Linked DNA regions of Trichocoleus sp. FACHB-46. Each later gene encodes a partner of the first gene's protein in a complex. Links are inferred from orthologs where the notes say so. Each region holds a gene or a part of one and is shown on either strand. Other genes may lie near its edges.

Region 1 (7,585 bases):
CCCTGGCAAGATGCTCGCATTATTAGCGCCCACGGACGTTCCTTAGAGGAGCTAACTCAAGCCATTCAACAAGGTGTAGCCAAAATTGCTGTCTTAACAGACAACACTCATTCACCCGCCGCGATCGCCCAGCTGCTGCAAAGCCTCGACCTGCCCCAGCGCTATCAAGTTTGGGTGTGTGAGAACTTAGGTAGCCCTGAAGAACGAGTGCAAGCCTGGTCTCCAGAAGCGTTGCGATTGGAAGCCTTTGCTCCCCTGAATGTCGTGATTCTACTGCGCTCCGGAAGCCATACAGAACCTTTAGACCTCAAAACTTTACCCCTGCTCGGCCTGCCAGATTCAGCATTTATCAGCTTTAGCGATCGCCCCAACCTCATGACCAAGCGTGAGGTGCGGACTTTAGTGCTCGCCGAACTGGCACTCCAACCCGGACAGGTAATTTGGGATATTGGGGCAGGCACAGGCTCTGTCTCCATTGAGATCGCCCGTCTCATCCCAGATGCCCAAATTTACGCCATCGAAAAAACTGCGATCGGAGTTAGCCTAGTGCAACAAAACCGCGATCGCTTTCAAGTAGCAAACATCGTCGGTGTTCATGGCACTGCGCCCGAAGCATTGCATTCACTTCCGGCTCCCGATCGCATCTTTATCGGTGGCAGTGGCGGCAACCTGAGCCAGATTCTGGATGTCTGTGCAGCCCATTTAGCGCCTCAAGGTGTCTTGGTTCTAGCCTTAGCCACCCTGGAGCACTTGACTCAAGCCCTGGCTTGGCTAGAGCAGCAAAACGCCCCAGCTCAACCGCCAGCTTGGCAGCATCACCTACTACAAGTTCAACTCTCGCGGTCAGTCCCCGTCGGTCCTCTCACCCGCTTCGCCCCTCTCAACCCAGTCACCTTAATCACTGTCAGTCGCATTGCTTAGTAGCGGTTGGCAATGAAGCCCCCAGCACCCAACCACCAAAGCCCCACCCCAGTTCCAACCAGAAACAATAGACCCATCACTCCTGCCAGTGGCTGCTGGCCTAACCCAGTCATCCAAGTTGGCCCCTTACCCGTATAAGCGATTGCCTGAGCCGCATCTAAGCTGGCAATGCCCCAAATCCACCCAGCATGTAAGCCACAAGCGAGTCCCAAACTACCACCATCCACTTGGCGGGCCAGCACCAGCACCATGCCCATGAGCCAAAGTCCGGGTAATTGGGGAATATTCTCAGGCCCTTCCCAAACCAAGTGCAATACCGCAAAAATTCCACTAGCGATCGCGCCTGCCAGCCAAAGCGAGTAGTCTTGCTGCAATTGATTCAGAAGAAACCCGCGAAAAATTAGTTCTTCAGTCACACTCACCCAAAGCCCTAATACCAGCGTTGGTAGCCAGATGCGCCAACTCCAGCTGCTAGTTTTGCCAGCTTCAGAAACAGAATTTTGTCGTGAAATTTGAGAGGATAGCGGCCACTGAATCCAACCTAAAGCTACTTGGAACCCGAACAAAACTGCTAAGCCTAAAATACCTAAAATCAGCCCTAATCCTGAAGAGCCGAAGAAAGCAGCCGTTCTAGTTAAGCCATAACCTGAGAAAGGCACCCCTTGAATTCGAGCAAACCCCCAGAGAATTAGAGGGGCAATTAAATAAAGGGGAGCAAGTAAAGGTAATTTTTGTGAGGGAGTAATGGGTTGAGGAGGTTGCCACTTGAGCGCGATCGCTAGCGGAATTCCCAAGGGCAACCAAACCACGACCCAAACGATAAAAAAAACAACTGCCTTAATGATTGCTGATGCTTCTATAAAAGACGAAATCATCAGGTGAGTTGCTTGATCTAACATAACTAGAGGGCACGACGAAGAGAAACAATAGAACTTGGGAGTTCAGCGTTAGTGAGGAGCAAGGGCATGACAGGTAAATGTCTCAATCCATCGTTAAAAAGATGTATTTTTTAAGCTCATGAAGCTAACAGATTGGCAGAAATCTTAAATTTAATGACTTGTGCACTACCAATCCTGACGTTTCTCGATCCGCAACCCCAAGCCTGAGTGGCTTCATGTCATTGATTAATTGACACCTCAGACAGGGTTAAGCAGAAATTTACCTGTTAACTCCCGCGATCGCTCTATTAATTGTCTTCATGCCTGAAGCAAACTAGAAGAAGTATTTATTCCTCGTCTAGCTCATCATCATCGACTGCCCTACCACCATTGCGATCGGCATCTACCTGAATCAGATGAATGTGTTTGTAACCAAGTTTGATTTCAAACTCATCACCTGGCTTTAATCCCATTGCCTGGGTGTAAGTTGCACCAATGACAATTTGGCCATTTTTGTGCACACTAACGCGATAGGTCGGTTCTCTACCACGGCCATCCTTCGAACCTTCAGGGCTTAAAGGAATACCCCTAGCAGCCAGAAGTGCATCATAGAAATCAGTCAAATTAACCCGAGTCTGGTCATTTTTTGTGACCGTGTAGTAACCGCAGCGCTTTGCCGTTTCCCGCCGAGGTAAGTGAGAAAGTTCTTTTACTTTTTGCAGTAGCGCTTTGCCCGTCAATGGGGCTGTTGGCGTTTCAGTTTCAGTCATCACTTTGCAAAATATCCTTTGCTCTCTAGGAGGGTAAATAAGAAATGCCAGTGTGTGGCTTTATAAAAAATATATCCTCTAATCTATATGTTTTGACAAGACTTTTACTAATTAGTTTTATCACTAATATTTGGAGGTTCGCTTTACAGATTTTTGTGTCAATGCTTAACCTTTGCTCAGCCAAAATTTCCGATGACGAGTATTTTAGAAGATTTTATAATTGGATGCACGATTTCAATGAGCTGTCAACCTGAGAAGTGTTTATACAAGTTATGATCCCGACTCCTGCTTCTCCTCTGGAAAACTCACTAGTCGCTCTAATTAGCAGGAAAGGACAGTTCGTCACAAACTTCTAAACTATGTTTTCTCAGGAAAATTTCATCTTTGCAATGTCGAATGCACATCGCCTAGAGCAGAAATTGCAAAGGTAAGGGTGCTCTACGGATCGTGATGCCGGTAAAGCACTGTTGGGGTCGCCTAGGTTAGAGAAGTTCAGGATTAAACTAGAGTTAGGGCAGGAAAGCTACTCATCAACAAAGTAGTGAACTGCAAGTGACGAAGCAGGCGGAAATCTTCTTGCCCAAACTCTAAATTTCAGTGATTTCTTACTTTACCCTGCAAATTTCAAGGCTTCGGTTTTAAGCATGCAAGTTCTCTTTAAAGTAGACCGACAGAGCCAAAATGCTCCAGCTTGGGTGCAGACTTACACTCTTGATGTTGATCCTGGCATGACAATTCTTGATTGCTTAAATCGCATCAAATGGGAGCAAGACGGTAGTTTAGCTTTTCGGAAAAACTGTCGCAATACAATTTGTGGCAGTTGCTCAATGCGAATTAATGGCCGTTCCGCATTGGCTTGTAAAGAAAATGTGGGTCATGAATTAGCTCGACTGCAACAAATTGCCAGTACAGCAGCATTAAACTCCCAGCCTGCTGAGAGTTTGCCAGAAATTACGATCGCGCCGATGGGCAACATGCCTGTGGTGAAAGATTTAGTGGTCGATATGCAGAGCTTTTGGAGCAATTTGAAAGCTGTCGATCCCTACGTCAGTACTGCGGCTCGGCAAGTCCCAGAACGGGAGTTTTTGCAGACCCCGGCTGAGCGATCGCGCCTCAACCAAACGGGCAACTGCATTCTCTGTGGCGCTTGTTATTCCGAATGCAATGCCCGCACCGTCAATCCTGATTTTGTCGGCCCCCACGCCTTAGCCAAGGCTTACCGCACCCTGGCAGACTCTCGCGACGTCAAGACCGCTGAGCGCCTTGAACAATACAATCAGGGGACAGAGGGCGTGTGGGGCTGTACTCGCTGCTTTTTCTGCAACTCGGTTTGCCCGATGGACGTGGCTCCAATGGACCAGATTGGGAACATCAAGCGAGAGATTCTAGCCAACCCTTCTGTAGAAGATAGCCGCCCAATTCGGCACCGTCGCACCTTGGTTGATTTGGTGAAGCAAGGAGGCTGGGTAGATGAGCGCCAATTTGGTCTGCGGGTCGTAACCAACTCCTTCCGGGATCTCCGAGGTTTAGTCACGATGGGGAAACTGGGTTTGCGGATGGTGCAGCGAGGCAAGTTCCCCTTTACGTTCCACGCTTCTGCTGGGGCTCCCCAAGTGCGATCGCTGATTGAGTCAGTGCAAAATTTAGCGGTAGAGTCAAAGCAGGTTAATTCCCAGCCTTAATCTGCTGATTCATCACATTCTTGCTATGAACGAAACAACTTCTACTCCCCCCCAGCCTACGGCCCCCCAAGCCACCCTAGGCGCTGACAACCGCTTTGAGCCTGCCTTCGGCTGGACCTTCTATGCGGAGCAAATCAACGGGCGATTTGCCATGATCGGCTTTGTCGCCTTGCTAATTCTGGAATTCTTTACGCATCAAGATTTTTGGACTTGGTTGGGCTTGCGATGAGCGGGGCTCGCTTACCTCTGGCTGCTTTGAGGAATAGCTTAGGGATGGGCTAACTCCTCACGATTGGTTTTGAGTTGTGAGGCAATCAAAGGAACCTTAGGAGCTAAGAAAAAGCCGATCAGACTAGCAAATAACACCGGGGTCAAGGTGCTAACTCCGGTTAATTTTGCCAACAAGATCGTAGTACTGACCGGGGTGCGAGTGACAGCTGCATTCATGCCTGCCATCGTACAAATCATGGCTAAAACTGGATTGACACCTGGAACTAACAGGGCGATCGCTTTGCCAATACAGGTGCCCGTAAAGAAAATAGGGATAATGAAGCCGCCCCGCCAGCCTCCTGTGACTGTAATGCTAATAGCGGCCATTTTGGCGCAGGCTAAGGCTAAAAGGGCTGTTGCGGTGAATTCAGTGGTGATGACGACACTGAGTTCGTGGTGGCCAAAGAAGCGGGTGAGGGGAAACAAAGTGGCGATCGCACCCAGTCCCAAACCTGCAATAGTCGTGCGGACGTAGATCGGTCCTCCGAAGCGGGCAAAGAACTGGTCACACAGCCGAAAAATGGTGATTAGCAGCCATCCTGCTGCTGCGCCAATAGCGCCATACAAAATGGCTAAAGCAAAATCGTCAATTTGGTCCAGGTTGTACTGGGGAAACTCCCAAGTTGGGGCCAAGCCTAAATGGGTAATCCCGGCAAACACAATGTAGCTAGCGCAACTAGCCACGATCGCTGGTAAAACCGCTTCGTAATACTCCGCCACGTGTTGATGATGCAAGATTTCTAGGGCAAACATGGCACCACCCAGAGGCGCACCGAATAAAGCAGTAAAGCCAGAGGCCATGCCAACTAAGCTCATGGTGCGGAGGTTTTCGCCTTGTAGCTGCCAGCGATCGCCCAGCCACGTCCCGACTGACCCAGTTACTTGCACTAGCGGAGCTTCTGGACCCGCACTCCCCCCGCTGGCAATGCTTAAGAGAGAAGACAAGATCATGGCAGGATTACGGCGCATATCCAGGCGTCCGCCTTGAAAGTGAATATTGTCCACAATCACAGCAATTTCACCTGGATTCCCTAGCCAGTAAATCACCAAACCAATTAGCAAACCCGCCAGAGGCATGATGAACAGAAGCACGGGACCTGTGAAGACCTCTAGGGCATGGGTCAGGAGTTCTAAAACATTCCAGTAGAGTGCCGCAAAGAGGCCCCCAGCCGCACCCACTGTCATCCATAGCAGTACCCAGCGAGACATGGTCAGGGGGTTGCGCTCACTCAGTTGAGCCAGCCAAGGTACTGCCCAATATGGCTTGGTTGCCCCTGTCGATCGCCGCTGAAATGGCACCGCTACTTCCTCCTGAAGAAACGCTTAAAAATGTTCAGTAGTAACCAAAATAGCGTGAAGCGGGAGCAGTATGGTGACGGCTCCCGCTTCAGGGCTGGTTGATTAGATTTAATTTAGGGATGGAGGAACTTGGCTACTTAAGTTGGGTTACTCAGGTTGGCTGAGCCACAACCAGCCACTCAAGTTGCAGCTTAATCGAAGTTAGAGGAGTTATCTCCCTCATCATCTGGGAAGTTAATGGGTTGGTAATCTACATAATCGCTCGGCTCCGCGTCTACGTTCGAGCGTCTTGAAGCACCCGAATTTTGCGGAGGACGAGGTCTACGAGTTTTTGGACCCCCATTGGTATCTCGATTGGCAGGACGAGAGGAGCCGTTACTGTTGGGGCGCGTTGGCCTTCTAGCAGGGCGATCATCCAAATCTACTGAAGCGTCTGAAATGTCGCTGTCTTCAACGGGTCGGCTTTCTGGACGAGGGCGAGGTCTTCGGGAACGCTCTCCGGGACCCAGTCTCTCATCTCGGCTAGGACGAATGGGTTGACGACGAGGCAGATCCTCTTCGTACTCATCTTCACGGGTCGCATAGCTGTCTCTAGAGCCGCGAATGCGCCGCCGATTGGCCCACTCTTCGTCGAATTGCGTTACGTCATCCAACTCAGCTTGATACACCCGACTCACGGGTCGCTCATCATCCACAATCGGAGTACTGCGTTTCGCTTGCTCAGTCGCAACACCCCGTAACCGAATGCTCTCTACAGCAAAGAAAATGGTTGTCCCGGCTAATAAAAACTGACCAAATTGTAGAATTGGGTCTTGTCGCCAGCCCTGGAAAAAGAGAATACCACCGCAAAGGAGCCCCACGGCGGCAAAGAAAATATCATGATCGCGGGCTAGACCTGGACGTACTGAGCGCAGAAAATAAAGCGCTGCTCCAGCGATAGCAAGAGCAATGCCCACCATGCTGCTCCAGCTAAGTCCGACGTTTACCATTGCCTTTCTCCTAAGTCAGTCCTATGTTAGCGAGTCTTGCTAAAAACCTCCGCCCTATGCTAGGTAAGCTGATTTTGGCTTGCCAGCGATCGCTGAGGGCTAACACTCGTAGGGTAGCGAACTTGTCTTGATTCTAGATTGGGTGCGATGTCGCACTAGGTTGCACTAATTATCTCTAAGGTAATCCATAGCTGAGCATAAAAAAACCTCAGTCTGTTAGCGTCAGACAACTTAAAGTTGCCTCTAACAGGGCTGAGGTTGAAATAGGCTGGCTTGAACTGCTGAAGCAGTCTGAGGGAAGTTTCAAAAAATGCTTGAAATCTTAGCTTTACAAATGAGTTCAGCCAATTAAGAGCGCTGAATTTTATCTTTCTGGCTGATGACGATCAGCCCTACGGTCGCGGGAATGACTACGATGGCAGCACCCCAAACCAGGCTCCATAAGAAATTAGCGAGTGAAGGAGTCATAGAGAGTCCTCGTCCTTGATTACAACCATGAGTTAGTTTTCATAATTGTAATGGTTTGTCATACCTTAGAGAAGTCACGCGCCGCTTTTGGCACTTTGCTCTGAGCAGTTTAAGAATGTACTTAGAAGCAATTGGATCAGCTAGAAGCACTCTGGTAGAGGCGATCGCTGCCTCAGACGGGCTCACCTACAGGTAGAATTAAGGAGTGAATTTAGTTACAAAGCTTAAAAATCCTCTACTCAACTCCGCGCTTATGACTTCTGCTGCACTTGCCACCTGGACGCTTGGCCCTTTATTGGGGTTAATGA
Region 2 (5,209 bases), on another replicon or contig:
GTAACCGCATTGCCTTCGTTCAAACGCCTCAGGATTTCTACAACATCCCACCAGGTGACCCCTTCGGACATCGAGCCAATCTATTTTATGGCCCCATCCAGCAAGGTAAAGATGGCCTCAACTCTGCCTTCTACACAGGCACTAATGCCATCCTCCGACGCGAAGCGCTGGTAAATGTAGGCCTGCGGCATTTCTTCAACGAGTACAGCAAAAATGAGCGCCAGTTAAGCGATTTCGACTTGGTCGGTGGTATGTCTAGCAACAGCATCACCGAAGACATGAATACGGCAATGCGCTTGCATGCCAATGGGTGGAAGTCGATCTACCATAACGAAGTTTTGGCAGAAGGATTAGCACCTGATGACCTAAGTTCCACGTTAAAACAACGATTGCGTTGGGCTCAAGGAACCATGCAAGTCATGGTGCGGGAAAATCCTTTCACGAAGCCAGGGCTGACATTCTGGCAGCGATTGCAGTATTTCCAAACTATGTATAGCTATCTATCAGGTTTTGCGACTGTAATATTTATTGCCTGCCCAATTATCTACTTTTTCACAGGCATTATTCCGGTGACATCCTTTGGCCCTGATTTTGCCATACACTTCTTCCCAGCATTTATTTTGAATCGCCTCACCTTTATGGTGGCGGGTTGGGGCGTGCCCGCTAGAGAAATTTGGCGGTCTGAACAGTACGCGATCGCTCTCTTTCCATTGTTTATTCAAGCGGTGGTTAGTGTCTTCACCAACCGTCCGATTAGATTTCAAGTTACTCCTAAACAGCGGCAAGCAGGCATTTATTTAGGGCTCGTTATTCCGCAATTAACTGTTTTTGTACTGACCATACTTGGTATAGTTTGGAGTCTGTACCGCTTAGTAACGGGCACATTAGAGGACCCCGCGGTTCACCTAATTAACGCAGCGTGGTCAGTTTATAACCTAGCGCTGTTACTCGTCATTATTCGTGCAGCCGTTTGGCAGCCTGAATAAGCCCTAAAGCATTGCTTTAACTACTTTCGAGCAGCGAGAGCAATATCACTTAAACCTAGATTCGTGAATGGATAGATGATCATGGACTCTCAAGTTACAGTAATTCAAGCTTCTGGATCAATTGATAGCATTAGTGGCAATCAGCTCCGGCGAGATGTGAGTGATGCGATCGCCTCCGGTGCAAAAACAATTTTAATTGACTGTGAAAAAGCTACCTTTATGGACAGTTCTGGGTTAGGGGCTTTAGTCATGATCCTCAAAACCGTGCGAGAAGCAGGCGGTAGGCTCGCACTTTGCTCCATCATTGATCAGATTGAAATGATTCTTCAGTTAACCAGTATGGACAGTTTGTTCGAGATTTTTCCCAACCGAGAAGCATTCGAGCAAAAGGTCGCCAGCTAGCTTAGATTTGGAGAAGAAGCTGATATTTTCATCAGCGCAGCTTCATGCAGTAGCATCTTTTTATTCCATCCCTGTTTTCTCTGAAGCAACTTTTAGGAATCAGGGGTGGGGTAAGCTTTAGTTACCTTCAATCTGACAACAACTCTGGTACATCAAAAATATAATGAACCTGAGTTTCCACTCTGAGAATTTTGCTTTATCATCCTTTGAGTAAGACAAAGCTAAGAAACGGTGGGACTGCATGAGTTAAATTTTTCTTGAGACTTTCAAGGGAAATTTAATTTCTTAGCTCACTATAGTAATAGTTATTTAGATTAGGTTCCAGGTGACTTCACAAAATCGCCTTCAGGTAACGACAAATCTTGCAGAACTCAATCAAGTACTGCTTTGGTTCGAGCAGTTACATCAGCCAACGATTCCTAGAAAAACCTGGATTCAGTGTCAGACAGCCTTAGCTGAAGGATTTACCAATGCGGTCAAGCATGCTCATAGCAACTTACCACCTGACACAATTGTCGAGATTGATGTAACTATTACACCTCAACAACTAGAAATTTATGTCTGGGATTTTGGTCCACCTTTTGATTTAATTCAAAATCTCAAAAGTCGAGAGCAAACCTTTGATCCTACTGCCTCTAGTGGTAGAGGGCTACAGCTAATCGCTCGGATTGCTGATCAAATTAGCTATGTTCGTACTGATGAGCAGCGTAATTGCTTATCAATGATTAAGTACTACCAAGCATCCTAAGATTGAAGCAATCAAGACGAGCGATCGCGGGTATTAAGGTTTGAGCTTAGAGATGACAGGTTGGATCTGGCAAAATAGCTCTACTAAAGTTAGCGGAATTCAAATCAATTTCACTCAGATCGGCTCCGTGACAATTGGCATCACTAAAGTCAGCTTGACTGACAGCAGCACCTCTAAGATCAGCTTCTCTTAAGTCGGTCAAGCTAAAATCTGTCTTAGTTAAACAAGCCTTCACTAAATTCGTTCTGAGCAATTTAGCTTCACAAAGAATCGCTTTGTTTAAGTTAGCAGACTTCAGAATTGCACCAGAGAGATCAGCGCCGCTAAAATCGGTTTCTTCCAGGCTAGCTCCTGTGAAATCTGCGTCTACTAGGGTTCCCCCCATAAATTTTGCCTGGGTAAAAATAGCGCCCTGAGCATTGGCGCTTACTAGATTGCTACCGTTGAGATTAGCTTGTTTGCAATCCGCTTGTCGCAGGTCACTATTGAGTAAAATAGCTCCACTTAAATTGACTCCTTCTAGAATTGCGCCTTGGAGATTAGCAAAGCTGAGATTAGCTTGAACCAAACTAATTTCTCTTAGGTCTAACTTGCTTAAATCTACCTGAATCTCAGGGTTTTCTCTTCGCCACTGATTCCACTGCGAAACACCTTGCCGCAATAAGGATAAATATTCTTCGTTTTGCATATCAGACTAACCTAATCATTCTCTGGCGATCGCACAGTTAACTCACAACTGTGAGTGAAGTTCAACAATTGTATTATTGAACTCGCTAGCTACAGTAGCGCCTTACGTAGGAAGTTTTTAAGAAAACTCGTTTCAAAAACTCAATATTTACGCTCTTGCGGTTGGAACATTGTGATGGTCACAGGGCGATCGCGCACATCAACGCCTGCCGGTGAGTAGTAAGACAACGTGTGCTTCAAGAAGTTAGCATCATCTCGTTCGGGGTAATCTTCTCGCGAATGGGCGCCTCGGCTTTCTTGCCGCCACAGGGCTGATGTGATGATCATTTCTCCCACGGTCATGACGCTGCGGAGTTCTAGGGCTTCTAGAATTTCGGTATTCCAGAGTTTGCCTTTGTCATCTAAATAAATTTGGCCGTACTGTTGTTGCAGCGATCGCACTTTTTCTAGACCTTCGCGCATCCGAGCCTCGGTGCGAAATACCCCACAGTAGTCGGTCATGCAGTCTTGAAAGGCTTCTCGAATTTGGTTAATGCGGTACTCGCCGGGTTGATCAAGCAAAGACTGGATTTGATTTTGGGTATCCGTGAGGTAACGCGACTCCTCCACATCCGGCAGCTTCCGGTTTTGCACATACTGAGCGATCGTTGCTCCAGTTTTGCGCCCAAAAACCACACACTCTAGCAGCGAGTTACTGCCTAAGCGGTTAGCGCCATGCACTGAGACACAAGCGGTTTCCCCGGCGGCAAAGAAACTTTCCACCAAGCCCTCAGTACTACTGCGGACCTGACCTTCTGTGTTGACGGGAATACCACCCATCGAGTAGTGAATCGTAGGCCGCACAGGCATGGGTTCATGAACTGCGTCAATGCCAATCAGGCGATGCGCTTCTTCCCAGCAAAAAGGAATGCGGCTCATAATCTTTTCTTGACCCATATGACGTAGGTCGAGATAGACAAACGGCCCCCCCGCACTGCCATCGCGATGAACGCCTCGCCCTGCTTGGATTTCACGGGCGATCGCCCGTGAGGTAATATCCCGTGGAGCCAGTTCCATGCGGCTCGGCGCATAGGTAGCCATAAACCGCTCCCCTTCACTGTTGATCAGGTAAGCGCCTTCGCCCCGGACTGCTTCTGAGATCAACACGCCCACCGGATACAACCCAGTGGGGTGAAATTGGACAAACTCCATATCTTCTAACGGCAGACCCGCGATCGCCGTCATCGCCAAGCCATCTCCGGTAGAGGCAAAATCGTTGGAGGTGGTATTGTAGACGCGGCCATAGCCCCCGGTGGCGAACATCACCGCTTTGGCCCGCAGCACCTCCAGGTGCCCATCTTCAATGCGGTACATCACCACACCTTTGGCCTGCCCCTCCTCCAAAATCAGGCGAGTCACATACCACTCTTCGTAAAGGTACACGCCGTAGCGCATCAAATTAGTCACCAGTTCATGCAAAATCGCATGACCCGTTTTGTCGGCAGCATAGCAAGTGCGATTGTGAGAATGCCCCCCAAAGGCTCGCTGAGCAATCCGACCATCGGGTAAACGGGAGAACAACACTCCCATATGCTCTAAATCAATCACGACTCCTGGCGCTTCTTTAGTCAGAATTTCTACCGCATCCTGATCGGCCAGATAGTCGGAACCCTTGACTGTGTCGAAGGCGTGAGCTTCCCAAGTATCACTGCTATCCACATTTTTGAGGGTTGCGGCAATGCCACCTTGAGCCGCTACCGAGTGGGAACGAATGGGATGGGTCTTAGCCACCAGAGCCACACTGAGGTTAGGGTCAGTGCGGATAATTTCGAGGGCAGCTCGACAGCCAGCCAAACCGCCCCCAACAATAATCACATCATGATCAATCATGCTCGAACCAGCTGGAAAACGCTTGTTCTACTATGGTGACGCAACTCAAAGTTTCCTAGCCAGCAGGTGAGAACTTCTTTAGAAATCTTTGATTGAGAGCTGCTAGGTAGACACAACAAAGCATCACACCTCTCTACTGAGAAGCGTGATGCTGACACAAACTTTCTAAAGAGTTTCTAAGAAGGGCGGCTTAGCTAGCAGCCTGAGCGGGTCTCTGCGCTGGGATGTTGTTGGGAGCTGTTTCTGGTTTGGTTGCTGCATCTGTAGCCGTGACTTCAATGTGATTAAACAGCGTAGTGACGAAAGCAAATAGCAAAAATGGCAACGACAACACCAGGATTAAACCTACCGTTGCTAAGGCATAAACGGGACGACTTGCTCCCATCAAAGCCAGAGCTGCGGCCAAACTTAAGAAAATTACAATCAACCAAACAATAATTTGACCATAAATATCCCCAAAGGTCAGAGTACAGATAAAACGATATTTCTGTATGTTATTCATGGTGTCTCTCTAGGT

What was found.
Region 2: the proteins of H6F72_RS05760 (region 1) and H6F72_RS03485 are in contact, whole or in part, in a solved structure (PDB 1NEK), measured with the Escherichia coli proteins. The link is inferred for Trichocoleus sp. FACHB-46 from one-to-one orthologs.

What each region holds. Positions count from the first base shown.
Region 1 is NZ_JACJOD010000008.1:226,063-233,647, forward strand. Bases 2,305-5,232 are described here. They hold H6F72_RS05760 (succinate dehydrogenase/fumarate reductase iron-sulfur subunit), read left to right. Parts: upstream 2,305-3,213; coding sequence 3,214-4,251; downstream 4,252-5,232. Other genes in these bases: H6F72_RS05755 (AbrB family transcriptional regulator), read right to left, coding at 2,305-2,569; H6F72_RS05765 (chlorophyll a/b-binding protein), read left to right, coding at 4,277-4,480; H6F72_RS05770 (chloride channel protein), read right to left, coding at 4,519-5,232. Outside these bases: precorrin-6y C5,15-methyltransferase (decarboxylating) subunit CbiE, read left to right, coding at 1-921; H6F72_RS05750 (CPBP family intramembrane glutamic endopeptidase), read right to left, coding at 918-1,820; more of H6F72_RS05755, read right to left, coding at 2,147-2,304; more of H6F72_RS05770, read right to left, coding at 5,233-5,820; H6F72_RS31025 (Ycf66 family protein), read right to left, coding at 6,012-6,809; psbX (photosystem II reaction center X protein), read right to left, coding at 7,158-7,277; H6F72_RS05785 (YggT family protein), read left to right, coding at 7,531-7,585. UniProt on the Escherichia coli protein: Two distinct, membrane-bound, FAD-containing enzymes are responsible for the catalysis of fumarate and succinate interconversion; the fumarate reductase is used in anaerobic growth, and the succinate dehydrogenase is used in aerobic growth.
Region 2 is NZ_JACJOD010000006.1:716,544-721,752, reverse strand. Bases 2,329-5,209 are described here. They hold H6F72_RS03485 (succinate dehydrogenase/fumarate reductase flavoprotein subunit), read right to left. Parts: upstream 4,693-5,209; coding sequence 2,965-4,692; downstream 2,329-2,964. Other genes in these bases: H6F72_RS03480 (hypothetical protein), read right to left, coding at 4,883-5,194; H6F72_RS03490 (pentapeptide repeat-containing protein), read right to left, coding at 2,329-2,824. In the rest of the region: H6F72_RS03505 (glycosyltransferase), read left to right, coding at 1-986; H6F72_RS03500 (STAS domain-containing protein), read left to right, coding at 1,068-1,388; H6F72_RS03495 (ATP-binding protein), read left to right, coding at 1,714-2,136; more of H6F72_RS03490, read right to left, coding at 2,183-2,328. UniProt on the Escherichia coli protein: Two distinct, membrane-bound, FAD-containing enzymes are responsible for the catalysis of fumarate and succinate interconversion; the fumarate reductase is used in anaerobic growth, and the succinate dehydrogenase is used in aerobic growth.